Regions from separate parts of the Vibrio sp. TRT 29B02 genome, predicted to be linked through region 1. Evidence: predicted binding sites of a transcription regulator. Region 1 holds the regulator's gene; each other region holds the start of a gene.
What was found. The regulator PurR, encoded in region 1, represses purine synthesis genes. The targets are predictions, from matches to a motif close to TNANGNAAACGTTTNCNTNA.

Region 1 (10,551 bases):
GTAATCTTGCTGAAATACGATAACTTATAATAATCCTTTTACGCTAAGAACTAGGCTTAGAGTCTTGCGCGGCAGCGATTGTTGTGCCCACTCCTACGAGGAACTGGAGTGGGCTAAAGGAACTAGATGAGCCCCCCTAAATAAAGGCTCATTACACAATAAATAAAATGGAGAGAATTAAATGGCTGGTGTTTTGGGAATGATCCTTGCTGGTGGAGAAGGCTCGCGCCTGCGCCCACTGACGGAGTCTCGCAGTAAACCCTCGGTGCCTTTTGGCGGTAGCTACCGTCTTATCGACTTTGCACTAAATAACTTTGTTAATGCTGACCTAATGCGTATCTACGTGTTAACACAGTTCAAATCTCAATCTTTGTTTCACCACCTAAAGAAAGGGTGGAATATCAACGGTATTACCGACCGTTTTATTGACCCTATTCCAGCACAGATGCGTACCGGGAAGCGTTGGTACGAAGGTACGGCGGATGCTATCTACCAAAACCTCGGCTTTATGGAGTTATCTGAACCGGATCAAGTTTGTATTTTTGGTTCAGACCACATCTACAAGATGGATATCAAGCAAATGCTTGATTACCACAAAGAAAAGCAAGCTTCGCTTACCGTTTCTGCTTTACGTATGCCTTTAAGTGAAGCGTCTCAATTTGGTGTCATTGAAGTCGATGCTGAAGGGCGAATGGTAGGTTTTGAAGAGAAACCAGCGTACCCGAAATCTATCCCTGGCGATCCAGAATACGCGTTAGTATCTATGGGTAACTATGTATTTGAAGCACAGACGCTTTTTGCTGAGCTGATTGAAGATGCAGATAACCCAGACTCAACTCATGACTTCGGCAAGGATATCATTCCAAAGATGTTCCCTCGCGGCGATGTGTTCGTGTATGACTTCAGCACCAACCGCATTACTGGCGAGAAAGAAGAAGTGTATTGGCGTGATGTCGGTACGATTGACGCATATTGGCAGGCTCATATGGATCTGCTCGCGAAAGACGCGCCTTTCTCGCTGTATAACCGTAAATGGCCTCTCCACACCTATTATCCACCGTTACCACCGGCAACGTTTACTGACTCTGACAATGGTCGAGTACAAATTATCGATAGTCTTGTGTGCAGCGGTAGCTATGTTCGCGGTTCGAGAATTGAAAAATCGGTACTCGGCTTCCGCAGCAACATCGCCTCTGCGTGTGACATTAGCGAAAGTATCCTACTGGGTGATGTTAAGGTCGGTGAGGGCTGTGTACTGCGCCGCGTGATCGTCGATAAGGATGCGGATATTGCACCGGGTACCCAAATTGGTGTAAACCTATCGGAAGATAAGAAACACTACCATGTCTCGGAAGAGGGTATCGTTGTCATTCCAAAAGGAGCACGTATTGGCTACTAAGAATCTATCCATTCTATTTGTAGCATCGGAAGTTGAAGGGTTAATCAAAAGCGGTGGCTTGGCAGATGTTGCCAAGGCGCTGCCTGAAGCATTGCTCACATTACAGCAAGATGTTCGTATCACTCTACCCGCATACCAGAAAGTAGCGGGCATTGAACAAGCTCCAGTTTTACTGGACACACAGCTTGAATATTGGCCGCACACACCGTATCGAGTTAAACAACTCGAAATCGTGGGAGTACCTGTCTACGCGATTGATTGCGACGAGTACTTCAACCGCTCGGAAATGTACGCGGAGAACAACCAAGCGTATCAAGACAACGGTGAAAGGTTTGCTTTCTTTAGTGCCGCGTGCCTCGATATGCTACCGAAACTTGGCTTTCAACCAGATATCGTTCACGCCAATGACTGGCATACTGGGTTTGTTCCCTACTTACTGAAACACCGCTACGGAGCGGATACGTTTTTTTCATCGACGAAAAGTGTACTCTCGGTGCATAACGCCGTATTTAAAGGGGTGTTTAGCTATGATGAGTTACAGAATCTACCAGAGATGCACACACGCTACGCTGGTGATGCGGCTGTGAGTGACACCCATGTAACCATGCTAAAAGCGGGCGTTATGTGTGCGGATAAGATTAATGCCGTGAGTCCTACTTATGCACAGGAACTAAAAACTGAGTTAGGTAGCCATGGTATGGCGGCGGAATTTCAGCACAGAGCTGAGGATTTAGTCGGGATACTCAATGGTTGTGACTACTCGGCATGGAACCCTCAAACCGATCCTTCTTTGCCTGTGAACTACAAAGCAACGCGACAAAGCATGGTACGGGGGAAGAAAGCGTGTAAGAAAGAACTTCAGCAACGTGTTGGTTTAGAAGCGTGTGATGTAGCTGTATATGGCATGGTTTGTCGCCTAACGCACCAGAAAGGTATCCACTATCTAATCCCGATTCTGGATGCTTTCTTGAAGCATCAAGTTCAGGTGGTCATCGTTGGTACTGGAGACCCTGTCTTGGCGGCGCAGCTAAAAGAGATTGAAGCGTTACACAGCGATAAATTCGTCTTTGTCGAGGCCTACGATAATGACCTTGCTCATTTGGTCGAGGCGGGCTCTGACTTCTTTATCATGCCTTCTGAATTTGAACCGTGTGGGTTGAATCAAATTTATAGTATGGCTTATGGCACGTTACCCATTGTCCGTGGCGTCGGGGGATTGCGTGATAGTGTCAATGATTACGACGAAGGACCTAATACGGCGACTGGTTTTGTTTTTCAACAACCTGAGCCGAGTGAGTTATTAAACGTTCTACAGCGTTCACTCTTGCTATATGCCCAACAACCAAACGAAGTTAAACGCGTTCAATTGTATGCGATGGAACAAAACTTCTGTTGGTCTAAAGCGGCTGAAGAGTATATCAACCTGTATCGGTCGGCCCTTCACGCTTAACCTGTCTAAAGGCGTCATTTCGACGCCTTTTTCAATGATATTTACATTTTTGACCAGAGAATGACGGATAAATGGAGTTGTCGGACTTAAATCCTTCTAGGATTATGGTAATCTCCTAAGCCAAGATTTTGAACCTAAGTGGCCCTTGTCTGATATGAGCGATACCCTGTTATTCCACAAAACGTTTGCCCACCCTACTAGTGACGAGTGGGTTGTCTTTGTGCATGGTGCTGGGGGAAGTTCATCGATTTGGTTTAAACAAATCAAAGCGTACAGGGAGCATTTCAATCTATTGTTGATTGATCTTCGCGGTCATGGCAAATCGAATCAGTTGCTCAAAGAGCTGATTGCAAACCGCTATACCTTCAAAGCCGTGACCATGGATATTCTCAAGGTACTTGATCACCTAAAGATTCGTTCAGCCCATTTTGTGGGTATGTCGTTGGGTACCATTATTGTTCGTAATATCGCAGAGTTATCGACGGACAGAGTGAAGTCAATGGTGCTGGGAGGCGCTGTAACGCGTCTTAATACACGCTCTCAAGTGTTGGTCAAACTAGGTAACCTTTGTAAGCACATTGTTCCTTACATGTGGTTATACAGCCTTTTTGCCTATATCGTGATGCCTCAACGTACGCAAAAAGAATCACGTCACTTATTTATCCGTGAAGCCAAAAAGTTATGCCAAAAAGAGTTCAAGCGTTGGTTTATTCTTACTGCTGAAGTTAATCCGTTGATGCGATACTTCAAGGATCGTGAGTTACCCATCCCAACGCTATACTTGATGGGCGAGCGTGACTACATGTTCATTCAACCGGTTAAAGAGATGGTTGCCGCTCACCGTAAAAGCCAATTACTTGAAATCGCTGATTGTGGTCACGTCTGTAATGTTGAAAGGCCTGATGAATTTAACCAACACTCGATAGCCTTTATTCAGCAGCAAATCGAAGCCAAATAGAGTTAGGGCATACAGGCGCCGCACTTCCAGCACAAACCGAATTGAGCTTCGTTTTGTTCACTACACTCACTACACCGCCAGCTTACTCCTCTTTCAGCACGCTTAAAATCGGCAATGATTGCTTGTGCTTGAGCGAGTTGTTGAACATCGAATAGCCAAATATACGGTTCACTGTTCTCACCAAAAGGGAGCTCTCCCTGTAAACCGAATAAACCTTCGCCCCGCACCTCACAAAGGATTTGCTGTGATTTCAATAACTCACAAACGATATGTGCTTCAGGTGGTGTTGTCGCTGAGTAGAGACGCATTACACGTTTCCGTTTGATGCTGAAGGCGTCGATTTGAGTTTGGCCATTATCCACTTAGCGACAACAGGGAAAAGACCTAATAAGGCAAAGGAAGCCAACACACTTGGAGAAACGATACCGGATAAGTGTTCAATCTGCGCCAACTGGGTACCCGCGTTGAGGTATACCGCTGTGCCTGGCAACATACCTAACTGGCTCACCAAGTAGAATCGTAAAGTCGTAATCGGTGTTAGCCCCATCAATAGGTTGATCAAAAAGAACGGAAAAACAGGAATTAGACGTAACGAGAATAGATAAAATGATCCGTCACGTTCAACGCCTTGGTTGATTGATGACAACTTGTCACCAAACTTCGTTTGAACCCAGTCTCTAAGAAGATAGCGGCTGCTTAAAAAAGCCAGAGTTGCGCCAATGGTACTGGCAAAAGAGACAAGGACTAAGCTTGTCCAAAAACCGAATAGGGCAGCTCCCAATAGTGTGACCACAGCAGCACCCGGAACAGAAAAGGCGGTGATGGTGACATAGGCCAAGAAATAGCTAGCGGCCGCGACAACGAAGTTATCTGCGATAAATAGAGCGAGCTCGGCTTGCTGAGCTTTAGCGTTTTCCAGAGTGAGATACTGTCCAAAATTAAGGGCTAGCAATACAACAACAAGGATGAACACAACGCCCAAAATCAGTTTTTTACTCATACAACATCTCCATCAAACATCAAAGCTAGCGAAATTAAAGTGTTAATAGACTAGAAAGGGAAAGCAAGCAGTAAATTTCACAAATAAGAAAAAAGTCAGCACTAAGGCTGACTCTTTATTGATTCGATAACTTATCTGTTAGTGATGGCTAAGCTCGTTGAGCAGCTCTTGGCGTCGATTTTGAGGAATGACGGACCAGTGAGTGCCATTGATCGCACCTTCTAATGCCCAAAGTAGCTCGATGTTAACGTCAGAAGAGTGAGTAGACTGAATGGCTTTGAATGCGTTAACTGAGCCGGTTTCTTCAAGGTTTTCGACACTTTCGATACCTGCTTTATTGAGCATACGCTCAGTAGCTAATCGTAAGTTCGGTAAATCTTTGAGGCGACTTGGTTTCGCTTGCGATTGAGTTTTCTTCTCGTTGTTTGCCGCATCAAGTGCAAGCTTGGCGAGTTCTAAGGTTTTATTGGTATCTGAACTCCAGTCATGACACAAGGCGTAGTATTTCGTTACAACGGGAAATCCGCGTTTTTTATAAACGTAAGGCTCGAGTCCTTGAGATTTAAATTGTTTAGCCAGTTCTGCGTCTGCACGAACGTGAAGTTTATCGTTGACCACGAGTGCGAACATCGTGTCATCAGCAAAAATGCCAAAGCCACCAAACATTGAACGAGACTTGATGTAGCCAAGTTGCTCAAATAATCGCATTGAGTCTTTTAGTATTGGTTTATCCATGCTGTTTATTCTCGGTGTATAGTTATACGCCACCAGTTCAGGTCCGAGAGATTAGCAAAATAATGCAGGTACTTTGTAAGTAAGGCGTCATACAACCGTTAGTAATTCGTGTATGACAAGTGCATATTTACCATCGGCAACCCCGCTACCAGACATATCATGTTTAAGGCCGGAGGCTTTGCGTCCCACCCTTTCGGAGTGGTTTGCCCTGTTCGTGGCATTGTTCGAACATTTAGAGCATAAATAAAATATGCGTAGGACATCACGCCGAAATGGAATAAGTGTGATCTTGGTTCAGTAAAAAGAGGTGAATTATCCGCTTAGCCAATAATGTGCTACCGGCTAAGCGAACGATTTGAACTATTTGTTCAAATCAAGGACGGTATTTCGTTCAACAATCTCAGGGTGCATTTCAAAAATACGCTTCTCATGCTCTTTATCTTTGATCCGCTCAAGCAAGATTTCGAATGCGTTTTTACCAACACGACGTTTTGGTTGGTGGACAGTTGTTAATGGTGGAGAGAAGTACTCAGCCAGCTCAATATTGTCATAGCCGATGACTGACATATCTTCAGGAATTCGAATGCCTTTTTGCTGTAGACGGCTCATCAAACCCAATGCCATTGTGTCGTTGAAACAAAACACAGCACTTGGCTTGTTATCCATCGCTGCAATTTTGTCTGCGGCGAGTACGGCGGTATCACACTCGAAGTTGCCTTCAAGAATCCAATCTTCATTCACCGAAAGTTCTGCTTCACTCATCGCGCGTTTGAAACCACGAATACGCTCCTGACAGGCGGCTTTTTCAAAGTGACCACTTAGACAGGCAATATCTTTATGACCACGTTCGATCAGATATTTTGTTGCTAGGTAGCCGCCTTCTTCTGAGTTATCAATGATCTTGTCCGCTTGCGAGCTTTCAGGACCCCAGTCCATAACGACTTTAGGGATATCTTTATGGCGATCGAGCATTTCGCTCAGCTCTTCAGTAAGGTCTGAACACATGACTAAGATGCCGTCTACGCGCTTCTCTGCCAACATGCGGATGTAGTCGCGTTGTTTCTCGTAGATGCCACCAGTATTACACAAGATAAGCGTGTAGCCCTGACGGTAGCAGTAGCTTTCTACGCCATCAATCACTTCTGAAAAGAATAGGTTTGTTGATTGGGTGACCAACATACCGATTGTACGAGTCGTGTTACATTTCAAGCTACGCGCAACAGCACTTGGCGCATAGTTTAACTCGTTCACCGCTTCCATTACTTTTTCTTGAGTAGCTTCAGCAACAAAGCGTGTTTTATTAATTACGTGAGACACAGTGGTTGTTGAAACACCGGCTAGGCGAGCAACATCTTTAATAGTGGCCATAAGGTTTTGTCCTGTCGATGACTGCCAAGCAAATATATTCAAGTGTAGAATAAAATAGTCTGGCAGAAAGTATCAGAAACACAAAAACCGCCCTTATTTAGCGGTTTGTATTTGAATCGTTCATTTTTATCGTTTGCGGTCACGATTCTAGACCGCAAACTCTCAGAGAGCAAACAAAAAACGTCAAAGTTGTAGGTTTGAGCTCACAATGTGCGTTTTTTTACTCGCCTGCAAGATAGCTGCAATCTAGCTCTAAGAAAGCGCTAGTAAGGCTGGCGATTGCAGAGTAAAAGCCGAAGTCATCGAGTGTCTGACACTTGGCTGAAAATTTCGGAACCCAACTCAATAGGTGTTGCTGAATAAACGCTTCTTGCTCTTTTAACGCATCTTCTAAATGACGTTCTTGTTCCAACTCATTTGAGCGAATAATAAGATTGCCAAGAAAGTCGAGTTCGATTGCAAGATGGTCGGCTGGCTCGTTTAGATCTTTTTCAACTGCAACCCCATGTTTCGCCATGAGCTCTTCCATCTCTTTAGCTGGCGTGTCGTTGAGTAATCCCGATTGACCAATGTACATAGAGGCATAAGGAAGGGCAGAGTCTCTATCTGACTTTAAAAATAGATCACAGAAATCTGCGGCGAGTTCCAATTGAGCATCTTCACGATCCATCAAGCGATTGAGCGCATCAGTGACACGGTCAATTGCAGGTTTTAAAGCGGCATTTTCACCCAAACCAGTCAAAAACGCGCGGATTTCAGCGGAATGATACTGCGCGATATTTTCCTCAGTAAGCTCATTGGCAAACAGGCTTGATAGCCACCAGTAAATCTCGGCACGTTTCTCATTAAATGCTTTAATTTCTTGCATTAGGTTCAACTCCTAAAATAACTATCTACTAGTTTAACCAATAGAAATGAATAGGGATAACGGCTTGTGTGATAAGTTACCATCAATTATGAATGAATGTTAATGAGTGGGTGACTTTTGTCTTGAATCAAGAAAAAATCATCTTTCTTAGTTTTAAAGTGATAATTACTAGAAATGTTACTATTTATGAATAGAATACAATTTTAGAGCAATTCCCAATGTAAATTAAGTGGTGTAGATGAGCTATCATGTACTAGTTGTAGAAGATGACGCAGTCACGCGTAGCAAACTCGTTGGTTACTTTAAGAACGAAGGTTATAACGTGAGTGAGGCTGAAAGCGGCGAGCAGATGCGTCATACGCTACAAAACAATGCGATTGATTTGGTGATGTTAGATATTAATCTTCCTGGTGAAGATGGATTAATGCTAACGCGCGAACTTCGCAGTCAATCTGACATTGGAATTATCCTGGTAACAGGACGCACGGATAGCATCGATAAAATTGTTGGCCTAGAAATGGGCGCAGATGATTACGTCACCAAACCGTTTGAGTTACGCGAACTTTTGGTTCGAGTTAAAAACTTATTGTGGCGTATCTCTTCTGCCCGCAACGCATCTGCAACACTAGACGCAGCGCAGCAAGACGACAATGTAGTACGTTTTGGAGAATGGACATTTGATGTTCAACGACGTGCATTAAGTCGCAATGGAGAGCCAGTAAAACTCACTAAAGCTGAGTATGAATTGCTGGTTGCACTCTCTTCATACCCTAATCAGGTATTGAGCCGTGAGCGTATTCTCAACATGATTAGCCACCGTGTCGACGCACCGAACGATCGTACCATTGATGTGCTGATAAGACGTATGCGAGCGAAAATGGAATTCGATCCAAAGAACCCTCAGATCTTTGTGACGGTTCATGGCGAAGGTTATATGTTTGCAGGCGACTAGTCGCTCTAGATGAATTAAAAAAACCGAGGCATTTGCCTCGGTTTTTATTTTACAGTGATGACAGCAAGTTGCTAAACGTTGCTCTCTGAAGCCTGCAAAGCTTTCTCTTCATAGTCTGACGCCCAGTCTCGAAGCGTCTGCCAAATACGACCCAATGTCTCGTGCCAATAACGTTCAGTTTGCTCGAGGTAGACCGCTTTTGGCGCATATTTGGCCCAGAACTCGGTTACATTCTCATGCGCTAAGTAGTTAGTTGGAGCGGCATAAGGTTTTAAACCTGCTGAGTGGAACTCATTCAGTGCGCGCGTCATATGGCTTGCTGAAGTCACCACAACCAGCTTTTTGTTTGTCACAAAAGCTGCTGCTTGTCGCGCTTCTTCCCACGTATCTTTTGCTGTTTCAAGCAAAATGATGTCGGACTTAGACACACCAAGTGCGAGCGCGACTTTGGCCATCATTCGTGCATTACTCACTTCTGAACCTGCGGCGTAACCAGATAAGATCAGCTTGGCGCCTGGGTAGATGCGTAAAATTCGAATACCTTCTGTGAGGCGCATCAAACCAGAACGGCTTAACTCAGATGTTGGTGGTATTTTATCGTCGACAACGTGGCCGCTGCCCAAAACCATAACATAATCGATGGGCTCATCGACTGGGAAAAACGCCGAATATTGGCGCTCTAGTGGCATCAATAGACGAGATGAAACGGGTTGGAAGGCGATCAGGAAAATGCCAATAAAAGAGAATAGAACAACAAAGCAACCTGTCTTCTGCTTTCGAGTAAACATGATCAACATTAGCCCGAATAGGCCAATGATGAGCAGGGCCGGCAAGGGCATTAGCAAAGAAGACACAACTTTTTTCAGCTCAAACATACGAAATAGTCCGAAAAAACATCAATTGATTATATTTTAAGAGAAAGCCTCTTTATTCCTGCTTTTCTTGTGACAGAATAGCAGCACGATTAGACATGATAACTCAAGCTGCTGTGACTGAAGACCGCAATTTCGACGATATTGCCCACAAATTTGCAAAAAATATTTACGGTTCTGACAAAGGCGAGATTCGTCAAGTCATTGTTTGGGAAGATCTTCAACAGATACTTCATGCCGTAGATGGGGCGAAACAACCACTGAATGTGCTGGATGCCGGGGGCGGCTTGGCACAAATGTCACAAAAGCTTGCTAAACTCGGACATCACGTCACGTTATGTGATCTATCTTCTGAAATGCTGCAATTAGCAGAGCAGGATATTGCAAATAATGAACTGCTTGCGCAGTATCGCTTCATTCATTCGCCAGTCCAATCGATTGATCAACATCTCGACACTCAAGTAGATATCGTTTTGTTTCATGCAGTCATGGAGTGGTTGGCAGACCCGAAACCGGCATTAGAAAAAGTGCTTGAGCAGGTGAGAGCTGGTGGTATGGCTTCCATCATGTTTTATAACCACCATGGGCTGGTCTACAAGAATGTTGTATGTGGCAATATTCCCCATGTTCTTGACGGGATGCCGCATCGTAAGCGTTTTAAATTACAACCGCAAAAAGGCTTAAAACCCGAAGAGGTATATCAGTGGATAGAAGACGCTGGTTTTTCAATTTGCGGTAAATCTGGTATTCGTTGTTTTAGTGACTACATAGGCAATATGGAGTATATGGGCGACTACCAGTATGAAGATGTGTTGGCACTAGAAAGACAATTGTGCAGACAAGAGCCATACCTCTCGTTAGGCCGATACATACATGTATGGGCGAAAAAGAAAGATAAGCAGGACTAACAATGAGTGAGATGACTCTAAATGCTGCAGAGCAGCCGATC
Region 2 (10,551 bases), on a different contig from region 1:
AAACACGACGTGTCCTCAGTCAGGTTCCAATGGATATTGTGTCCAATCGAAGGCATATCGACAGTGAGCATTGCGATGTTTTTCTTCGCCAAATGATCGCGGAACAAACTCCACAAATCTGTTTGTAGGCTATCTAAGCCAGCACTGACCATCACTACAGGCTGAGGCTTTTCCGTACTGGTCAGATGGAGATGAGCAACGATACTCTTCTTCTGATATGGCACTTCAATCCGCTTAACGATAAATCCGGTCTTTTTAGTGGCTTCAGTATAAGCGCTACTTGCCAGTACCTGCGCTTGAGTCGCAAGGCGGTCATTTTTCAAATGTGGGTAACCAGCGATACTAAAACAGAGCGATGCATTAAATAGCTCATCCGCCGCCATTTCACCCTTTAGCTCGGCCGAACGCTTCTGGTGTAGCATCCCCAATTTCGTCCACTCGTATGTCCAGTTACCACTGTGATATCCCATCACAGTGTCGAGCCACTCATCATGAGTACGAGAATGTTTTGAAGCCGCAATTTTAGCGAGGACAGATTCTATTTCGATAGGATCTAATCCCTGCCACGCCCACTGCATTCTGCGCAAGTTTCGGTACCACTTGTAACCATCTTCCAACTGTTTCTCTTCAAGAAACTTCTCGCTTGTTGGCATGTATTGGGTCAACGCAGAAGTCTCTTTCGCTTGCTTATGGTTAGCGAATAAGGTTTCTGAGAGGTTCTTACTGACTTCCTCGGACATTAGTACAACCTAATTAAAATCATTTTCTAAATAGTAATAAAAAAAATGACCCAATAAAGGGTCATCCATCAATTATTTGCCGAGATATCAATCTAGCGACTACTTTTGCTTACGGTTGATTGGCTCTACGTACTGAATTGACATATCCCAAGGTTGCTCAATCCATGTGTCTTGAGCAATATCGACAACGTAGTCATCCAGCAGTTCAACACCCGCTGGTTTAGCACATACTGCGATCAGTTTGGCTTTTGGGTACATTTCACGCAGTTTACGCGCCGTGTCACCGCTATCGACAAGATCTTCAACAATAAGGAAGCCTTCACCATCGCCTTGAGGTGCTTTAACAACCGTCATATCACGCTGGTGATCATGGTCGTAGCTAGAAATACAGATAGTATCAACATGACGAATACCCAGCTCACGAGCTAGGATTGCACCAGGAACAAGACCACCACGGCTCACAGCCCAAATTCCTTTCCACTGCTCTGCTGGCATCTGTTTTTCAGCAAGTTCGCGACAGAACGTGTGCATTTGGTCCCAAGTGATGATGAATTTTTTACTCATTGTAATAACCTAATAATTTTTAAAATCTGCATCCCAGCAACGCGTCAAGAATCTCAGGACGATTGCACCAGACATATCTGGGGAAAAGCTACGCAAACGATTATTTTAACGGATGCGACATACAATACCAAAGGGGAATTTGTCTCTACTACAAAAATAATCGCCATAACAGAGCAACTGTTATGGCGAAAAATAGCGTATTTGAGGTTAACTAGCGAACTAAATCAATGAGTTAGCGCTTAAGCTACTAGGTATTTAATAATGAATACCGCAGCAAGAACCCAAACACTCATAGAAACATCACGACCTTTGCCACTTAGCAGTTTGATCGCTGCGTAAGAGATAAAGCCAAGAGCAATACCTTCAGCAATGGAGTAAGTCAGTGGCATAAGAAGACAGGTCACAACAACCGGAGCCGCTTCTGTGAGGTCACGCCAGTCAACGCTTACTAAACCTGACATCATTAGAATCGCAACGTAGAATAGAGCTCCAGCCGTTGCGTAGGCAGGGATCATACCAGCCAATGGTGAGAAGAATAACGCCAGTAGGAACAACACACCAACAACCACAGCAGTAAGACCAGTACGGCCACCGGCCGCCACACCTGCTGTTGATTCAACGTACGAAGTCGTGCTTGAAGTACCGATCATTGCACCAACAGACGTAGCCGTTGAGTCAGCCAAAAGCGCTTTGCTCAAACGTGGAAGCTTGCCATCTTCTTTAATAAGGTTTGCTTTGCTTGCAACACCAACGAGTGTTCCCGCCGTATCGAATAGGTCAACGAAAAGGAACGCGAATACAACTGAAATCATGCCTACTTCAAAAACATCAACGATATTCATCTGCATAAATGTTGGTGCAACACTTGGTGGCATAGACATGAAGCCGCCCCACTGAACATCACCCACGATTAGACCCAATGCAGTGATAATAAGAATCGCGATCATAACCGCGCCGCGCACACCGCGGTACACCAAACCAATGGTCAGGAAAAAGCCCAGAGCAGCAAGCGCTGGTTGTAAACCTGTAATATGTCCTAGACCCACAAGTGTTGCAGGGTTATCAACAACGATACCTGAATTTTGTAGACCGATGAAAGCCAAGAAGAGACCGATACCCGCAGAGATACCAGTACGCAGTGACATTGGGATTGAGTTGATAATCCATTCACGGATCTTAAATACGCTCAACGCCATGAAAATCAGACCCGATACAAATACCGCGCCTAAAGCAACTTGCCACGAATGGCCCATGCCTAACACTACGCCGTAGGTAAAGAAGGCATTCAAACCCATGCCCGGAGCCAGTGCGATTGGGTAGTTAGCGACAAAGCCCATGATGAAACAGCCGATCGCAGCTGCAAGACAGGTTGCTACGAACACAGCACCTTTGTCCATACCTGCATCTGCAAGCATTGCTGGGTTGACAAAAATGATGTAAGCCATCGTCAGGAAAGTAGTAATACCAGCGATGATCTCAGTTTTAACGTTGGTGCCGTTTTCACTGAGCTTGAACAGTTTTTCGAACATGATCGAATCCTAAAAGGGTAAAAAGTAAACGGTTGCGTAATCGATTGGCTCGAATTATAAAGTCATCAAATAGTAAATTCCAGATAGAATTATGACTCTAATCAATATTTCTAACTGTAAAACGACATTTCAAACAAACAACAATGAGAGGCAAGCGTGTTTTCTTGTTTTATTTCAGTCAATAAACATCATTGAGTAGAGAGTTTTCAAAAGACACTTTTTTACTCTAACGGAAAACTCTTCTTAGGAAACTCGCGCGAAGAAGCAAACAAATATGTGCCTAAATGCGTAATAACTAGGTAGATAGGTCGATACACCTAAATCAAGAAATATATCGAGTAGAGGAAAAGGATAGATAAAAAAAAACGCCACTCAGATTGAGTGGCGGTTGAATCATGTCAGCTATATAGGAGCCGTAAAGAATTCCAATAATAGGGGTGAACAAACTGTTCGAGAGTGACAAGCTTAGGGTTAGTAACCGAAGCTTGTTGGGTAAGTAAAGCTGCCTGTGTAAACAGAGCTGTTTAGCCAGAACGCTGCACTTGGTAAACCTTTCATAACTATCACCTTCTAAATCAATTAAAACAGATTACAAATATTGATTTCTCGGTTCCTTGGAGGCGACAAATCGGACTCATCCTTTGAGCATTTCTTTCTTCGCTTGGGAAGTTGGTTACAAATATACCTCAAAGAAATTTAATTACAAGCATTAAAGTGATTAAAGTCACAAAAAATTTAAAACTTGATAAAGATCATTATAATTCCGTAATTAAATTACAGAATTATCAGCTTGTTGTTTTATTTTCCTACATTTTATACGAATCTAGCTACATAGCGTAGTCGAGACAATTCCGTATTCTGTGATAGCCACAAGATAATTCAGCTGCGGTTTCACTACACCCGCGACTCTGGGAGTGATATTCTGTGCCTCTACTTAATAGGCCAGATGCAGATTAATTCTCTACATTATTAAGATTACAAATCATATGATCTGGCATTATTCTTAAAAAGGAGTCATCCGTGTCTGAATTCCATTCTGAAATCAGCAACTTATCACCTGCTCCACTTTGGCAGTTTTTCGATAAGATCTGTTCTATTCCTCACCCTTCAAAGCATGAAGAAGCCCTTGCCCAGTACATTGTTAACTGGGCAACAGAGCAAGGCCTAGATGTTCGTCGTGATCCAACAGGTAACGTGTTCATTAAAAAGCCCGCGACACCAGGTATGGAAAACAAGAAAGGTGTAGTTCTCCAAGCACACATCGATATGGTGCCGCAGAAGAACGAAGACACAGATCATGATTTCGCAAAAGATGCTATCCAACCTTATATAGATGGGGAATGGGTTACCGCAAAAGGCACGACGCTAGGTGCTGACAACGGCATTGGTATGGCTTCTTGTTTAGCAGTGCTTGCTTCAACAGAGATCAAACATGGTCCAATCGAAGTTCTGCTTACTATTGATGAAGAAGCAGGAATGACTGGCGCATTTGGTTTGGAAGCGGGTTGGTTGGAAGGCGATATTCTTCTAAACACAGACTCTGAACAAGAAGGTGAAGTCTACATGGGTTGTGCGGGCGGCATCGATGGTGAAATGACGTTCAATATTACTCGTGAAGCGATTCCTGCTGGTCTTGTTACTCGCCAACTGATCCTGAAAGGACTTAAAGGCGGTCACTCTGGTTGTGATATCCACACAGGTCGCGGGAACGCCAACAAATTACTTGCTCGATTCTTAGCGGGTCATGCTCAAGAGTTAGATCTTCGCCTCATTGAGTTCCGTGGTGGTAGCTTACGTAATGCGATCCCTCGTGAAGCATTTGTTACCGTCGCAATTCCAACTGAAAACGAAGCTAAACTGGCTGAACTTTTTGACTTCTATACCAACTTGATAAAAACCGAACTGGGTAAAGTTGAAACTGACATTGTCTCATTTAATCAAGCAATCGAAACTCAGTCAGAAGTGCTTTCCATTGCTGACCAGCAACGTTTTATTGCGGCATTGAACGCTTGCCCGAATGGCGTCATTCGTATGAGTGATGAGATAGAAGGCGTTGTTGAAACGTCGCTAAACGTTGGCGTTGTAACGACAGAACAAGATCACATCAACGTACTATGCCTAGTACGATCGCTGATCGATTCTGGTCGCCAACAAGTTGAAGGTATGTTGACTTCTGTTGCAGACCTCGCCGGTGCAAATATCGAGTTTTCTGGTGCATATCCAGGTTGGAAACCAGATGCTGATTCAGAGATCATGGCTATCTTCCGCGATATGTATGAAGGTATCTACGGACACAAGCCAAACATCATGGTCATTCACGCAGGTCTTGAGTGTGGTTTATTCAAAGAACCTTACCCTAATATGGATATGGTTTCTTTTGGCCCAACCATTAAGTTCCCACACTCTCCAGATGAGAAGGTTAAGATCGATACAGTCGCTCTATTCTGGGACCAAATGGTGGCATTGTTAGAAGCAATTCCGAATAAATAGTATTCACTAATCCATTAGTAAAAGTAATTCAAAAAGCCAGCTCACATTAGCTGGCTTTTTTTGTTTTATATACTACCGTTTAATAAGTATAATTTGTTGTGACGGCAATTTTAATTCGTTAGTCACACCATGGCATGGTTGCTACAGTCGCCGTCCTTGAAGCGCCTTAGGGTAAATTCTCATACCCTCTTCAAGCCATATAATCGGTAGTCAACCGCGTTATGTCGGGGATGCTCACTTCATTAGAGTGTCTTAAATTCTCTCTAAATATATTGTTACTGCGATGAAAGAAAAACTATTAGTAGGTTGGCGAGAAACCCTCAGCCTGCCGGGTTTAGGTATTGAAGAAATTAATGCAAAAATTGATACCGGAGCCAGGACCTCATGCTTACACGCATTCAAAGTAGAGAGCTTTAAAAAGGACGAAGCTCTTTGGGTTAGATTCTGGATCCACCCAATGCAACATAACACGGACTTCGAAACTGTATGTGAAGCGAAAGTTATTGATGAACGTATAGTTCGTGATTCGGGCGGACATGAAGAGTCTCGCTATGTTATCGAGTCAGAAATAAAACTTGGCGGAAAAAGTTGGCCAATAGAAATTACTTTAACTAATCGCGAAAATATGGCTTTTCGCATGTTATTAGGTCGAACAGCAATGCATAATCGTATCATCGTCGACCCTGTAGAATCGTTTTTAGTCCCTTTCGAGGAAAACAAATAATGAAAATTGGTATTCTGTCTCGCAACTCGACTCTTTACTCAACGAAGCGTCTAATTGAAGCGGCAAAAATCCGTGGTCACGAAGTAAAAGTGATTGATGCGCTGCGTTGTTATATGAATATCAACTCAGACAAACCAGAGATTCACTTTAAGGGTGAAGAGCTATCTGGCTTTGATGCTATTATTCCTCGAATTGGTGCTTCAGTTACATTTTATGGCACTGCGGTATTACGTCAGTTTGAGATGATGGGCGTATATCCAGTTAACGAATCGGTCGCAATCACTCGCTCGCGTGACAAATTGCGTTCGATGCAGCTACTATCACGTAGAGGCATTGGTATGCCTATTACTGGCTTTGCAAGCAAACCTGACGATGTAAAAGACCTTTTAGACATGGTTGGTGGTGCTCCAGTAGTGATAAAGCTACTTGAAGGTACTCAAGGTATTGGTGTTGTTTTAGCTGAAACTCGTAAAGCGGCGGAAAGTGTTATTGAAGCCTTTATGGGTCTTAAAGCAAACATCATGGTGCAAGAGTACATAAAAGAAGCCGGCGGTGCTGACATTCGCTGTTTCGTCATTGGCGATAAAGTGATTGCGTCTATGAAACGTCAAGGTGCAGAGGGTGAGTTCCGCTCCAACCTACATCGTGGTGGTAGCGCATCATTAGTAAAAATCACCCCAACTGAGCGCCGTACAGCAGTTGCAGCCGCTAAAATTATGGGTCTAAATGTGGCCGGTGTGGATCTATTAAGATCAGATCGCGGTCCATTAGTCATGGAAGTAAACTCATCTCCAGGTCTTGAAGGTATTGAGACCGCAACTGGTAAAGACATTGCTGGAATGATTGTCGAATTCATAGAGAAAAATGCGGCAAGTAAAAGGACTAAAACTCGTGGCAAAGGCTAAAATAAATAGCGTTTTTGAATTTCTCGGTGAGTCTATCTCACCGGGAGAACGTAAGGTCATAGAGTTAGATGCAGCAAGACTTTATACCCACTCGCCACTATCAATTCCGGTTGAGGTCATCAACGGCAAGCTAGCAGGACCAGTACTGATGGTTAATGCGGCGATCCACGGTGATGAACTCAACGGCGTTGAAATCGTAAGACAACTGATTAACACCATTGATGTTAACAAGCTAAAAGGAACACTCATTGCTGTGCCTATAGTTAACGTTTTTGGTTTTATTCACAAATCACGTTATTTACCTGATAGACGAGATTTAAATCGCTGCTTCCCTGGTAGTGAAAAAGGTTCACTCGCATCACGTATGGCCTACACATTTTTCTCTCAGGTAGCCAAACGTTGTGACTACATACTCGACCTCCACACCGGTGCCATCCATCGAACCAACTTACCTCAACTGCGTGCCGACTTGAGCAATCCTGAAACGCTTCGCATTGCTCAGGCATTTGCCACTCCAGTGATCATTGATGCTCCTCTACGAGATGGCTCTTTACGCAGTGAGGCTGAACGTCTGGGTATCCCTGTTCTTACCTATGAAGCAGGCGAAGCATTACGCTTCGAGCCAATCTGTATCAGTGCTGGATTTATTGGAGTTCAGCGAGTAATGCAGGCTATCGGTATGCTACGCTCAACTCGCAAAAAGCTGCCAACACACGTTATTGCCAAGTCAACCAGTTGGCTGCGTGCGGAAAGTGACGGCATTCTTCGCACTGTGGTGACTCTGGGCGAGAAAGTCGAAAAAGGGCAAGTATTGGCATACATCAGTGCTCCACTAGGACACAGTGAAATCGAACTCATCGCCCGTAAAGGCGGTATTGTTATCGGTCAACAAACACTGCCGCTGGTCAATGAAGGTGATGCCATATTCAACCTAGCCTACTTTGAACAAGATGACGAAGAAGTGGAACAAGTGGTAGAGGAATTCATTGAGAAAGTGAATGATCTGGATGTTGACCCTCTAACAACGGGTCAAATCTCCACGTCATAATTGACTAAGTATCTCAGTCTGTCTACTAGGACTGAGATACTTGTTAGCATCGCCCCCCTATCTTGGTCCAACATCAAATGGACCTTTACAGGTTTCCAACCAAATTTTTAGCCAAATCATTATTATGTTTTTCCATAATGACGTTGTTAGGCGAAACCGTTGCTGACGCGAGTTGTAAATACGCTAACACTGACACTTGCGATACCAGAAAATAGCGCAATGAATAATAGTAAAAACCTACCCATAATTAGTCCTTAAAATTACTCCAGCCTAAGATCGAAAATAATGATGCGTTTTCGAAATTAGTAGTTAGCACATTCATATGATTTTAATATAGCTTTCAAACAAATTGCTTTAGTAAGCATTATTATTAGTGACATTGACTCATAACCAAGCTAAGAATCTAATTAGAGTAATCAACTACATACTGAGTTTCAGCCATACCTAGTCCTGTAAGCTTGATTTAGTTCCATCGATTTAAGCAACAAAGCCATTTTCACTCTCTATCCAAGTGAACATTTGTAATACCCTCCTTAGGAATGGGAAATTACCTTACACAACCCAACCAATTATCTTATTAAAAAAGAGAATAAACACAATTCAAACCAAGAAACAATCCTATAGGGATTAAGTTTATTATCAAAAACAACAATTTATTAATTGATCCCTATTCACATTAGAAAATAAAAACAACATCAATTTAAAAAAGCACTAATTAATAAATTAAATAATGACTAAAATAAACAACCATCAATTAAGTAAATAATAATTGTAAAATTGGCATTATAACCAATAACCATCCTCTTCATCAGTTTACGAAATAACAATTAAGATCAAAGGACAATTATGGACATAATAAAACTACGCAACCACAGGCCAAATTGTAAAACACAAACTCATCTGGTCGCCACAGCAAATCACATATGACACAGCAATTTGCACGCGTCTTAATTAGTCATTGGTATTTGGAGTCGGCAAGTAATTTTCATATGACTTAGCTACCCACTACAAGAGAAAAATAATGAAGCAGTTCATCCTACTATTATTTATTAGTGTTTGTTCTAGCTGGGTACACGCCAGCGAAGTAACGATACAAAACAGGCAAGACATCATGCTTACAGGCATGATCGATCAAGAAATTGCCACCAACTTTGATTCATCTTCAACCTTTCGATCTATCTATTGGCAGACACGTTCTGGCACTATCGTATCGAGTAAGCCTTACTATATCGCCAACAATTCACACTTATCTTCAGTCAGATTTTGTGTGCGTAAAGGCTACCGAGCCCCTGAGTGTTCCGACTATTACAGAACTGCTAGTCCGGCAGGTAGAAACATTCAGGCTAACTCAGGGAATGTTACCGACACCATCAACGGTGGAGAGGACCTAAACGTAGGCGATACATTCTGGGCAACAAGTGAGTTTACTATTTTACAAGGCCAGTTTTCGTTCCTGTACCATCAAGTTGAAGACCAAGACGGTAACGTTTTAAGGGCCAAATTCTCTAATAGTGTAGTGAGCACCCTAAATGGTATCTCTCTGCCCACTGGTACAGATTCTGTGCGCTCTTGCTCGATAGGCGGTTTTGCCCATGGCTTCCCAATATATGTCTCAAACTGCTCTCGGTCCGTAGCGGTTATATACGGGCCAACTCAGCCTGTTTATGAGACGTATCGCCACATGTACTACACACAATGGGGGCCATTCTACAACCGTCAGCAAGGAAGGAATGCATGTTCCAATTCAACCTACGCAGGTTACTCCGACTGGCGACTCATCAGATCGAATGAACGCCCGATGACAAGACCACTAAGACGTGCAAGAGAAGCGCCATATAATCTCTACTACACCGGTTACTCCGAGGTAGGATTTGGCATGGCTGATGATGTGTTTTTTAAATGGAAATACTGGTGGCCAGGAAAAATGATGGAACTCCGCTTTGCTTGGTTTTGGCAATGGTTCCCAATCACCTATCAGACCGCCGTTTGTATCAGATCGAAGTAACGGTGGCGTGACTCACTAACGTAGCCCGCATTACGCGGGCTACGTTAACAAATTGAGCTTTGCTTTAACCAAATGATGCCCAAATGACCGTGGCAACTAAAACTGGGCACACGAACTTCACGTACGCTGGCCATAGCTTGCCGAACCAGCCTTGAGTAAATTCAGGGCAGCCTTGCTCTAACTCTTTAATCTTAGAGTGACGATTCCACACCCAGCCACCAAACAAACAGAACAACAGCGCTGCGGCAGGTTGCAAGTATTGAGTCGCCACCGTTGCTACCGCCCCAAACATAGCGCCAAAATTGTAAACAATAACAATACTGAACAGAGCGATAAGCCCAGCTAAAACCCAGCTTGTTGTCTTGCGTTTGGTGTTGAAGCGCTCACTCACTAACGCCACCGGACATTCCAACATAGAAATTGAAGATGTTAACGCAGCAATCGTCAGCAATAGGAAAAACACAATTGAAAACAGCTGGCCAAGCAGACCTAAGCTATCAAACATCAAAGGTAGAACCGTGAATACTAAGGTATCAGAACTGAGCA
Region 3 (10,551 bases), on a different contig from region 1:
GAAAAAGTCAGACGATGACCAGCCAGCGGCAACGCAAAATCTTAAAGATATCGCAGACCAAGCGATGACCATCGTGATCGCAAAAGCAAGAAGACAAATGGTCGAAATTGATAACCAATTGACCTCAGACCTTACCGTGCATGGGAACGCTCTCGCCATAGAACAGGTACTTGTCAATCTGTTGGTGAATAGCTGTGATGCTATTGATGAGCAGAATGGAGAGAAGCGAAAAATCACTATTCGTGCGGTTTACGAGACTCACACACACCATGCTATCGGAATATTTGATAGCGGTAACGGGTTTGATTTTAGCATCATTGATAAACTTTTTACGCCCTTCACAACGACCAAAGAAGTGGGTTTGGGGCTTGGGCTAAACATAAGCAAATCTTTGATGGAAAAACACTCTGGGCAGATATATTTAGCGTCCAACTTAGATAAAGGCGCGTTAGTTATTTTGGAATTGCTACATGCAAAATCTTAATTACTCGATCCTATTAGTGGACGACGACCAAGATGTTTTGGATTCCTATAAGCATCTGATGGATATCGCTGGACTTTCGGCGAAGCCACTCCTTGACCCTACATTGACGACACCGTTTCTCACCCCTGATTGGGCGGGGGTCGTGTTGTTGGATATGTACATGCCCCAGATTCATGGGCTGGAGTTACTAGAGAAAATTAAACAAATTGATGAACGTATTCCGGTCATTGTGATTACTGGGCATGGCGATATCCCAATGGCGGTGGATGCCGTCAAAAAAGGGGCGTGCGAGTTCATTGAGAAGCCGATTAATCCTGCGGCACTATTGGAAATGGTCAAAGAGCATTTAGATTTACGGCGCAGCTTTATTGAACAAAAACATGCGATGGTCGCCACGATTGATAAGTCTTTAGTGGGGAGCTCGGCGCAATTGGAGCAAATCCGTCTCCTTATTTCCCAGTTTGCCTTACTCAAGAATCATGTTGTTATTTGGGGTGAATCAGGAACTGGCAGGCACCTTGCTGCGCATCTATTGCACTCAATGTCAGAGAAAGGGGATGCCTTTGAAGTCATTCAAGCAAAGCCGGATATGATGGAAAGTGAATTGGCTCAACAGCTGTCTGAGTTTAAAGAAGGAACTCTGATGCTGGATAGTGCGGAGTTGCTTTCAGAAGAGTGCCAACGGTTTCTGGCTCAAAGGCTGATCGCCAACGAAAGAGAGGGTAGGCCGTTACGTGTGATCGCTGTTTTAGGCTGCGATCCAGAAACACTCATCGCTAAACAGCAATTAATTCCCGAGCTCTATTATGTGCTCAATCAGGGGGTGATAGAAATGCCAGCTTTGCGACAGCGTCCAGACGATATAGCGGTGTTATTTCATCACTATCTCAAAAAGAGCTGTAAGACATTGGGTAAACTGCTCCCTAAAGTGGAGTCGAACTACTTGTCGATACTCAGAGGTCATACTTGGCCTGGAAATGTCCGTGAATTACGAAATATAGCTGAGCTATATGCGGTAGGGATCATTAAATTAACGGGTAAAGAAAAACTCTATACCCAAGCTGAAACGCAGTTACCGCTTGATGAATTGATGGATGATTTTGAAAAAGGTGTAATTGAAGATGCGCTGTTTTTGCATTCGGGGCGAGTGAGTGAGGCCGCTGATTACCTGCAAGTTCCGCGGAAAAAACTCTATTTAAGGATGAAAAAACACGCGATCGACAAAGACAAATTTAAAAGTCGGTCATAGACATTTACACCGCTCACTGGAAGCTTTAATACCGTGAGAGAGCATGGTTACGAAGAGAGTGGTTTTGTTCGTGACTTAGGCGTGGAAAAGTAGCAAAGGCGAACGGATGTTCGCCTTTGTCATTACTGAGCCAATAGTTTTCTTATCGGCTCGGGTTCGGTGTATTCAATCGAAGAGCTCTGCATCAGTTTTTCAACTTGTTTTGACTCTCCCTCAATCACAAATACTTGGTCATTAGGTAGCTCATCAACAATGTTTAGACCAGATAGAGTGATAGCCTTACGAGCTTCGGGGCCTTTACCAGCAAAATATTTAACGAAATATCTTGTTGGTGCTTGTTCTATAGCCTCTTGCTTGTTTCCGGGGAAAGGGAAACCTTGGCTATTGGCGAGTACCGAGCCTGTGATCCCCATCATCAACAGTATTGAACATGTTATGAGTCTATTTACCATAGTGACTTGAACTCCTTATGGAAAAGTCAGTGACCAGCGATTAATTGTACCGACATCTCGTCTTGCGCTATCAACAGCTTTTAGCTGCCAATCACCTTTTGACTCAAAACCAGTAAAGTCAACTTGATAGCTGTTCTGGATGTTATTTGAACTGCCACCTGTGTTGTCATGCAGGATGACTTGACCACCTTCTGGTGAGATTAATGTGATCTTGAGATCACCGATGTAGGTGTGACTGATATCAATCGCTACAGTGATGATACCAGCGTCGCCAGCACGGCTTACAGATAGTTCACTTATCACGCCACGGGAGTTGTTGTCTGGGATCGCAACCGCTGTATCGTTTACATAGCTATCAGTTCCATTATCGCCGTTGCCAGAACCTTCACAACCGTATTGCTCGAGATACTTAACCGCAGCGTCGCTGTCAACGAGACCGTAGCCTGTTCGATTATCGCGTCCTGCAACATCAATATCGGTAGCTGTCTTGGTTAGCACGCTACGTATTTGAGCCGCAGTACAAGTAGGGTAGTAACTCCAGACTAAACCAGCGACACCGGTGACATGCGGAGTTGCCATTGAAGTTCCGTTGTAATACTCGTAGTCCTCTCCAAGCGTTGTTGACACTGAGATTTCCTGACCTGCGTATGCGAGAAGCTGTTGGCCAAATTCTCGGTCAACCGTGACCGACAGGATACGCGCGGTATCGTTTGTGTCGACAAGGAAAGGGTTTTGTAGTCCAGGCAAGTCGCTATTGCTGTAAACAATACTCGCTCTAGCACCTGCATCGGAACAAGCTTGAACGGCATCTATTTCTGGATAGCTTCCTGAACCTTGGTTACCAATCCGTTCAACCAGACAAATCTTGTTAGTCATATCTGCGCAAGTGAAACGGCCGTTGGAGGTGTCACAAACACCAAGAGACGCAGTAACTGAACCAGCAACAGGCTCAGATTGATAGTTGCCCGAACGCTGTACTAAGCGGTTATGTGGGACGATACCGCGGTCGAATTGACTGACACCGTCTAATTGGATGTCTGAAAGTTTACCTTCTCCGATCGTAACTGTGGACAAGATCGCCACACCTGGACCAGAAATCTCAACTTGATCCGTTGCCTGTGAGAACGCCGCGTGCGCATTTTGATTGTCTATTGCAGCGACCGACATGACTGAGTCATAGGAGGCAGGGTAACTGTGTGCGGTATTGCCGTCGTTACCTGCCGCAGCGATCAGCAGTACCCCCTGGTCATAAATGCGTTGTAGTGCATTTTGTTCAGTAACACTGGACTGACTGCCACCTAGGCTCATATTGACCACGTTAGCACCGTTGTCTGCACAGGTTTGAATCGCTTTAACCAAGCTAGAGGAGTATCCCCATCCCGATTCGTTAAACACTTTAACAATATGCAAATTAACGTTTTGATTTGGCATCACGCCCTTAATGCCTTCGTTGTTCGCCATTGCTGCAATGGTTCCCGCTACGTGAGTGCCGTGGGCATTGTTGTTACCCGGAGCACTCCAAGAACCTGTCCCACTGTCATTTGTTCCAGAGACTCGGTTTCCACTTAAATCGTTGTGTGATAAGTCGTAACCTGAATCAATGATACACACAGTGCGATTGCCCGCGTTTGAGTCATCAAGAAGCTGAGCGTTTACGGCGGTGTAGCCCCATGGCACCGTTTCACTTAAAAGGTAGCGAGGTGGATCAATCTCGACATACTCGACGTCACTACGATTACTTAACTGAGTTACTTTTGTGTTGTCGATTTCGATACTGTATATCGATTGGTCACCTAGCTTTTCCACTTTGTTGGCGTTGAGTTGTTCCAACACCGATTCTTGTACGATTCGTGGTCCGGAGAAAGGACTACTGCTCATTGAAGAAAGAGCGGTATGGTCACCTTTGAACTTAACGATGTACTTGGTGGGTAGTTTGGATTCGTCGAACCCAGTTAAAGAAGCGTATGCTGACGTTGGTAGTGTTAGCACTACCGCAACCGCAGTAGTTGAAAACAAACCTTTGATTGTATTTGTTTTGTGATGCATTTTGTCTTATTCCTTTTGAGACAATTTTATTCACTTTTTATTAATTAGTTCTCATTCAACGAAAATGTGAATGAGCAATATAGCTATGCTCAGTTGTCAGAAAATACCAATACATTTATGTCCTGAATCGGTAAAACTGAACAAAAGATCTTCAAAACAACACATTCCGTTAACAATGATGGTGCTTATATATTCTTATAAAGCAATTACTTAGTAGTGAAAGGCTGCTTTTCTAGTCACTAATTTTGAGTAAATATTCTATTTTTAGGGCGGTGGGATATATTTACTAAATCTATTGAAAATAGATCTTGGTTACAAAGCTGGATATAGGAATATTCTTACATTTGACTCATTAGAGTAATTAGTCTGAAAATGTATTTAGATGAGAGCGTTTCTCATTAATTACAATAACGAGAATCTTATGAAAAGAACCATGACACTAATGAGTGCCTTGCTGCCACTCGCATTTGCTTCGGCGTCAGAAGAGTTGATTACCCCTGAGATGATTTCTCCCGCACAGGTTGTCAGTGCACAGGGTAAGCAAACTTATACTTATGTGCGATGTTGGTATCGAACCAGCTATTCCAAAGATGACCCTGGCACGGATTGGGAGTGGGCTGAAAACCCTGACGGAAGTTACTTGACTTTGAATGGATATTGGTGGAGCTCTGTGTCGTTTAAAAACATGTTTTATACCGACACTCCCCACAGCATCATTAAACAACGTTGCGAACAAACATTGGACCTAGCGAATGACAATGCCGATATTACTTACTATGCGGCCGACAATCGTTTCTCATATAACCATTCGATCTGGAGCAATGACCCTGTTGTTCAGCCGCAGCAAATCAACAAGATGATTGCGTTTGGCGATAGCTTATCGGATACCGGTAATATTTTTAATGCCTCGCAGTGGCGTTTCCCTAACCCGAACAGTTGGTTCTTGGGGCATTTTTCAAACGGGTTTGTTTGGACGGAATACATTGCTAAAGCGAAGAATCTACCTCTTTACAACTGGGCGGTCGGTGGGGCTGCAGGCGAGAACCAATACATTGCGTTAACGGGCGTCGGGGATCAGGTCACATCCTATTTAACCTATGCGAAGTTAGCGAAAAACTACCGACCTGAAAATACGCTATTTACCTTGGAGTTTGGATTGAATGACTTCATGAATTACAACCGAAGTGTCGCAGAGGTTAAATCTGATTATGCAGAGGCACTGATTCGACTTACCGACGCTGGGGCGAAGCACCTCTTGTTAATGACGTTACCAGACGCAACACGTGCGCCTCAGTTTCGCTATTCTACCCAAGAAGACATTGACAAAATTCGCGCGAAGATTGTGGAGATGAATCGATTCATAAAAGCACAAGTGGCGTACTACACTGCACAGGGGTACACCATTACTCTGCATGATACTCATGCTTTGTTTGAGAGCTTGGTTGCCGATCCTCAAGCGCATGGATTTGTTAACGCAAGTGAAGCGTGTCTCGATATTAATCGTTCTTCATCCGTCGACTATTTGTACAACCATCCTTTGCGCTCTGAGTGTGCTTATCAAGGTTCGGATAAGTTTGTGTTTTGGGACGTAACCCATCCGACAACAGCGACACACCAGTATGTTGCACAACAGATGCTAGAAGACAGCCAGCAACTCGTAGCTCATCCTTTCTAGTATCGTCATTTTGATTGTGCAATCTGAGCGTATTGACGCAGTAAGTCAGTGAGTGTGGTTACCCATTCGAGTGCGTTTTGAGGGCTCTCCTTGAGGATTATCTCAACGTGGTTACAGTGAGTCTCAAGTGGAATCGCTCGCTCTAGATGAAACGACACTGTGTAAAAATGCCACAGCAGTAGTCGCTGCATTCGAATGATGTTTTGCTGCTTATTGTCCGATTCTTCAAACAATGCTGGCAGTTGGCTCAGTGCGATAGCGTTCATTCTGAGCATTGCGTCAAACTGAGCTTCTTGAAGCTTATCCTGATCTTCGGCCTCATCTTGCTCAAACGTAAACAGTTCTGTCATTGATTCTTCAGGAATAAGACGATGAATCATTTTCAAGCTCAATTCTTCAAGCTCTTCACGAGAAGTTTGAGTGAGACTGCTGTAAGTGTAATCGCGTTGCATATAGGCTCTCAGACATCAAAGTAGGGCGGGTATTCTAGCGGTTGGGAGGAAAAATGCCATACGATCCTTCCTTACGAGCCAAAAAAATCCCCGCATGAGCGGGGAAAGTCTTAGTTGTGTTAGCTAGGTTCGCCTATGACGTTGTAGTGAACTTAATTGTCATACCAAAGGTACGTTAAGCTTTGTTACTTAACACTAGGTGCCAAATGATATAACGCCAGTTTTTGGCCAATAATTGTGATGCCCTGATAGTGAAATTGAGAGTTTGGTTCCAATTTTATAGGTGTTTAAGTGCGTATGTTGACAAGGGCAAAGACGAAGTTTACCGCGACCAGTAGGTGTGCCAAATATGCAGAGTGGTCATACATTGAACACTTGAACGTTTGCGTATAAATATGTGATGAAACTCTCATTCGTGGCGCTATACTTTCCGCCCGGTTGAGAATAACAGCTCTACCAATACAAGCCGTCACAGGGAATGGTGAATGACCCCAAGGACAGGACCAGCTACCAATTCAATGCTTGTAGAGGTAATTTTTAATGAATGTTTTATTTGGCTTAATCGGTGTCGTTGCCCTGCTTTTGTGTGCAGTATTACTGTCGGAAAGTCGCCAATCAATTAACTGGAAAACAGTGTCCCGTGCTCTGTTACTTCAAGTTGCTTTCGCAGCGTTAGTGCTTTACTTCCCTTGGGGACAGGCAGCATTAACAAGTTTAAGTAGCGGCGTATCGAGCTTATTGGGGTTTGCAGACCAAGGGATAGCCTTCCTATTTGGTGATCTAGCGAACACTGGGTTCATTTTTGCTGTTCGCGTTCTTCCTATCATCATCTTCTTCAGTGCTCTTATTTCTGCACTTTATTATCTCGGCATTATGCAAAAAGTTATCGAGTTCATCGGTGGCGGTATTCAAAAGTTTCTTGGCACCAGTAAAGCAGAATCTTTGGTGGCAACGGGTAACATTTTTCTTTCTCAAGGTGAGTCTCCTCTTCTAGTTCGTCCTTTTCTTTCTCGAATGACTCGTTCTGAGCTGTTTGCGGTTATGGCTGGTGGCATGGCGTCTGTAGCAGGGAGTGTGCTCGGTGGCTATGCAGGTCTGGGAGTGGAGCTAAAATATCTGATTGCCGCGAGTTTTATGGCTGCACCAGGTAGTTTGATGATGGCAAAAATCATTGTGCCTGAACGTGATACTCCTATCGACCAATCAAATATTGAAATGGATCAAGCGCAAGAGAGTAATGTGATTGATGCACTAGCAAGTGGTGCGATGAATGGCATGAAGGTGGCCGTTGCGGTGGGTACTATGCTGATAGCTTTTGTCAGTGTGATTGCGATGGTGAACACGGGTCTTGAAAGCCTAGGAGAGTTGGTTGGCTTTAGTGGCATTACGCTCCAAGCGCTGTTTGGATATTTGTTTTCGCCACTCGCATGGGTTATAGGTGTTCCTTCCAATGAAGTGTTGATGGCTGGCTCATACATTGGTCAGAAGATCGTAATGAATGAATTTGTTGCGTTCATTGATTTTGTTGAACATAAAGCTCTGCTTTCAGAGCATAGCCAAGTCATCATTACTTTTGCACTTTGTGGTTTTGCTAACATTGGTTCTATTGCAATCCAGCTGGGATCAATCGGCGTTATTGCGCCAGAGAGACGCGCTGAAGTAGCCAATTTAGGCATTAAGGCTGTGCTTGCTGGCACATTAGCTAACCTGATGAGTGCATGTTTAGCAGGTATCTTTATTCTGCTTTAATCCTGCAACTTGAATATTTTTAAGCCCGAGTAGCTATGCTCTTCGGGCTTTTTTGTATTCGCTAGTTATTGCGAAAAAAATGATTTATAGCAAAGCCTTGTAGCTAAGAAGGCGTACGATGAGAGCTCGTTATGAGTAAGGCTTAAATTATAAGAGAATGTATTTATGAATGAATTGGTACAACGTTTTCTGCGCTATGTGACTTTTAATACTCAATCAAATCCGAACCATCTTGCCTGTCCAAGCAGCGAAGGACAAATGACCTTTGCTCAATTTCTTAAACAGGAATTGATTGAACTTGGCTTAAGTAATGTTTCTCTCGATTCCAATGGGTATGTAATGGCTAAACTACCAAGTAACGTAGATTATCCTGTTCCAGCGATTGGCTTTATCGCGCATATGGATACTGCACCTGATGCTTCAGGTGAGAATGTAAAAGCGCAGATTGTAGAAGATTATCAGGGTGGTGATATTGCGTTAGGCAAAGGTGACCAAATACTCTCTCCAATTCAATATCCCGATTTGCATCAATTACATGGGCATAACTTGATTACCACAGATGGGACAACGTTACTTGGGGCAGACAATAAAGCAGGCATTGCGGAAATTATTTCTGCTATGGCGGAGCTTATCGCCCATCCCGAAATCCCTCACGGTGAGATCTGTATTGGCTTTACGCCGGACGAAGAGATCGGCCGAGGTGCTGACAAGTTTGATGTGGCAAGGTTCGGGGCCGAGTGGGCTTACACCATTGATGGTGGTCCGGTCGGTGAGCTGGAATTTGAGAACTTCAATGCCACCAGTGCTGATGTTATTTGCCATGGTGTCAATGTTCATCCTGGAACAGCAAAAGACAAGATGGTCAACTCAATGAACATTGCTGCTCAGTTCCAAATGATGATGCCAAGTGACGAGACTCCTGAGTGCACTGATGGCTATCAGGGTTTCTACCATCTGAAGTCCGCGAGTATGTCGGTTGCGCGTAGCGAGCTGGGCTACATCATCCGAGACTTTGACCGTGAAGGGCAAGCGGCTCGTAAACAATTTATGATTGAAAAAGTTGCCGAGTTGAACAGCCAATTAACGCACGGCTCAGTTGAATTGAAGTTAACCGATAGCTACTTCAACATGAAAGAGCAAGTGGAGCCGTATCCGCATATCATAGAGTTAGCGAAACAAGCGATGATTGCGTGTGATGTTCAGCCCCAGATTAAGCCAATTCGTGGTGGTACGGATGGTGCGCGATTATCATTTATGGGTCTGCCATGCCCTAACATTTTCACCGGTGGTTACAACTTTCATGGCATTCATGAGTTCGTTTCGATAGAGGGAATGGAGCAAGCGGTAAAAGTTATTGTGACATTGGCAGAGAAAACAGCTCTTAATTACCAATAAGTATCTAATTCAACAATGATATTTCATTAAAGATCATATACATTTATAGCAGTAATTTTTCAAGTGAGTGTCAGGATGAAAAGGATATTGCTGCTGCTAACACACACGATGTGTATCGCATTGGGCTTCGCATTAGGAATTTATGCGTTGCCCATTCTCACTCAACCCCCATCTCCTACGATGCAGAAGGTGCAAAGTATCACCACGCAGGCTATCTATACTGCGAGTTTTCAAAAAGATCGCAAAGATAGTGATTTTTTACATTGGGGAGAAGGTTCACTTTCCATCAGCCAAGATGAAGTTGCCTTTGTTGGCGAGTTGGCTCCTGGGCCCGACTACAAGTTATATTTTTCGCCAACCTTTATTGAAACCGAAGCAGATTTTTTAGCGCAAAAAGAACAGATGGTTCAGGTTGGTGATGTCAAAAGTTTCGATCGCTTTACTGTCACTCTTCCAACAGGGTTTGATGCGGCTAAATACGACACCGTTATCATCTGGTGTGAAAGCTTTGACCAGTTTATTACGTCGGCAAGATATAGATAACTATTATGTAGGATATTTCTGAATAATAGGCTTTAAAGGTATCTCAAATTTGAGTATTTGATATTTTTTACACTCAATAGATGCTTTCTGACAGTGCAGTGACAACCGATGACCGTTCAAAACAATAATGCGTAGCTTGCTCAACCGCTGCTAATCAAAAAATAAAACAATCGCGATAGCAGTAATTAGACAATGGGATGAAACCGTTTTGCTAAACCAGATTCCTTCAAAACTGTATTCTTTAATCACAGTGTTATTGGCAATGTTTTCTATACAAGCCTTTGCGGCAGATATAGAAGTTGTTGTTACACCCGCAAGTTCGACATACGAAAATGGTCAGTTGATTGATTATTATGTCACCGTAAAAAATACTACTGCGAAAACATTCCGTGACGTAGAAGTGGAAGACCTTGTCTGGGATACACAGACCGACACCGAGTCTGGCCGTGGTAAAGCGTTTAGTTCAGTCACAATTACGGCTTCAAATAGTTGGGGGTCAAACCCTG

Region 2: a site for PurR is predicted at 2,854-2,873, ahead of ACQEXT_RS12095 (NCS2 family permease). Genes of this name have one in related genera too.
Region 3: a site for PurR is predicted at 6,730-6,749, ahead of ACQEXT_RS00890 (NupC/NupG family nucleoside CNT transporter). Genes of this name have one in related genera too.

The regions. Positions count from the first base shown of each region.
Region 1 covers NZ_JBNJOJ010000008.1:104,794-115,344, reverse strand. The annotation lists gene glgC (glucose-1-phosphate adenylyltransferase) at 182-1,399, shown strand; gene glgA (glycogen synthase GlgA) at 1,389-2,849, shown strand; gene ACQEXT_RS07050 (alpha/beta fold hydrolase) at 3,004-3,807, shown strand; gene ACQEXT_RS07045 (putative signal transducing protein) at 3,810-4,115, opposite strand; gene ACQEXT_RS07040 (TVP38/TMEM64 family protein) at 4,115-4,807, opposite strand; gene ACQEXT_RS07035 (TfoX/Sxy family DNA transformation protein) at 4,946-5,542, opposite strand; cyclic di-GMP riboswitch class I at 5,675-5,760, opposite strand; gene purR (HTH-type transcriptional repressor PurR) at 5,903-6,910, opposite strand; gene torD (molecular chaperone TorD) at 7,131-7,778, opposite strand; gene torR (two-component system response regulator TorR) at 8,017-8,730, shown strand; gene elyC (envelope biogenesis factor ElyC) at 8,802-9,605, opposite strand; gene cmoM (tRNA uridine 5-oxyacetic acid(34) methyltransferase CmoM) at 9,701-10,510, shown strand; gene mukF (chromosome partition protein MukF) at 10,513-10,551, shown strand, end outside.
Region 2 covers NZ_JBNJOJ010000017.1:62,205-72,755, forward strand. The annotation lists gene frsA (esterase FrsA) at 1-740, opposite strand, end outside; gene tet(34) (oxytetracycline resistance phosphoribosyltransferase domain-containing protein Tet(34)) at 840-1,304, opposite strand; gene ACQEXT_RS12095 (NCS2 family permease) at 1,544-2,833, opposite strand; gene ACQEXT_RS12100 (aminoacyl-histidine dipeptidase) at 3,854-5,323, shown strand; gene ACQEXT_RS12105 (ATP-dependent zinc protease family protein) at 5,607-6,047, shown strand; gene rimK (30S ribosomal protein S6--L-glutamate ligase) at 6,047-6,952, shown strand; gene ACQEXT_RS12115 (succinylglutamate desuccinylase/aspartoacylase family protein) at 6,912-8,000, shown strand; gene ACQEXT_RS12120 (hypothetical protein) at 9,022-10,005, shown strand; gene ACQEXT_RS12125 (sodium-dependent transporter) at 10,070-10,551, opposite strand, start outside.
Region 3 covers NZ_JBNJOJ010000001.1:200,436-210,986, forward strand. The annotation lists gene ACQEXT_RS00860 (ATP-binding protein) at 1-484, shown strand, start outside; gene ACQEXT_RS00865 (sigma-54-dependent transcriptional regulator) at 471-1,733, shown strand; gene ACQEXT_RS00870 (ATPase) at 1,856-2,185, opposite strand; gene ACQEXT_RS00875 (S8 family serine peptidase) at 2,201-4,231, opposite strand; gene ACQEXT_RS00880 (SGNH/GDSL hydrolase family protein) at 4,653-5,906, shown strand; gene ACQEXT_RS00885 (exoribonuclease R) at 5,912-6,358, opposite strand; gene ACQEXT_RS00890 (NupC/NupG family nucleoside CNT transporter) at 6,899-8,107, shown strand; gene pepT (peptidase T) at 8,273-9,502, shown strand; gene ACQEXT_RS00900 (DM13 domain-containing protein) at 9,578-10,045, shown strand; gene ACQEXT_RS00905 (DUF11 domain-containing protein) at 10,308-10,551, shown strand, end outside.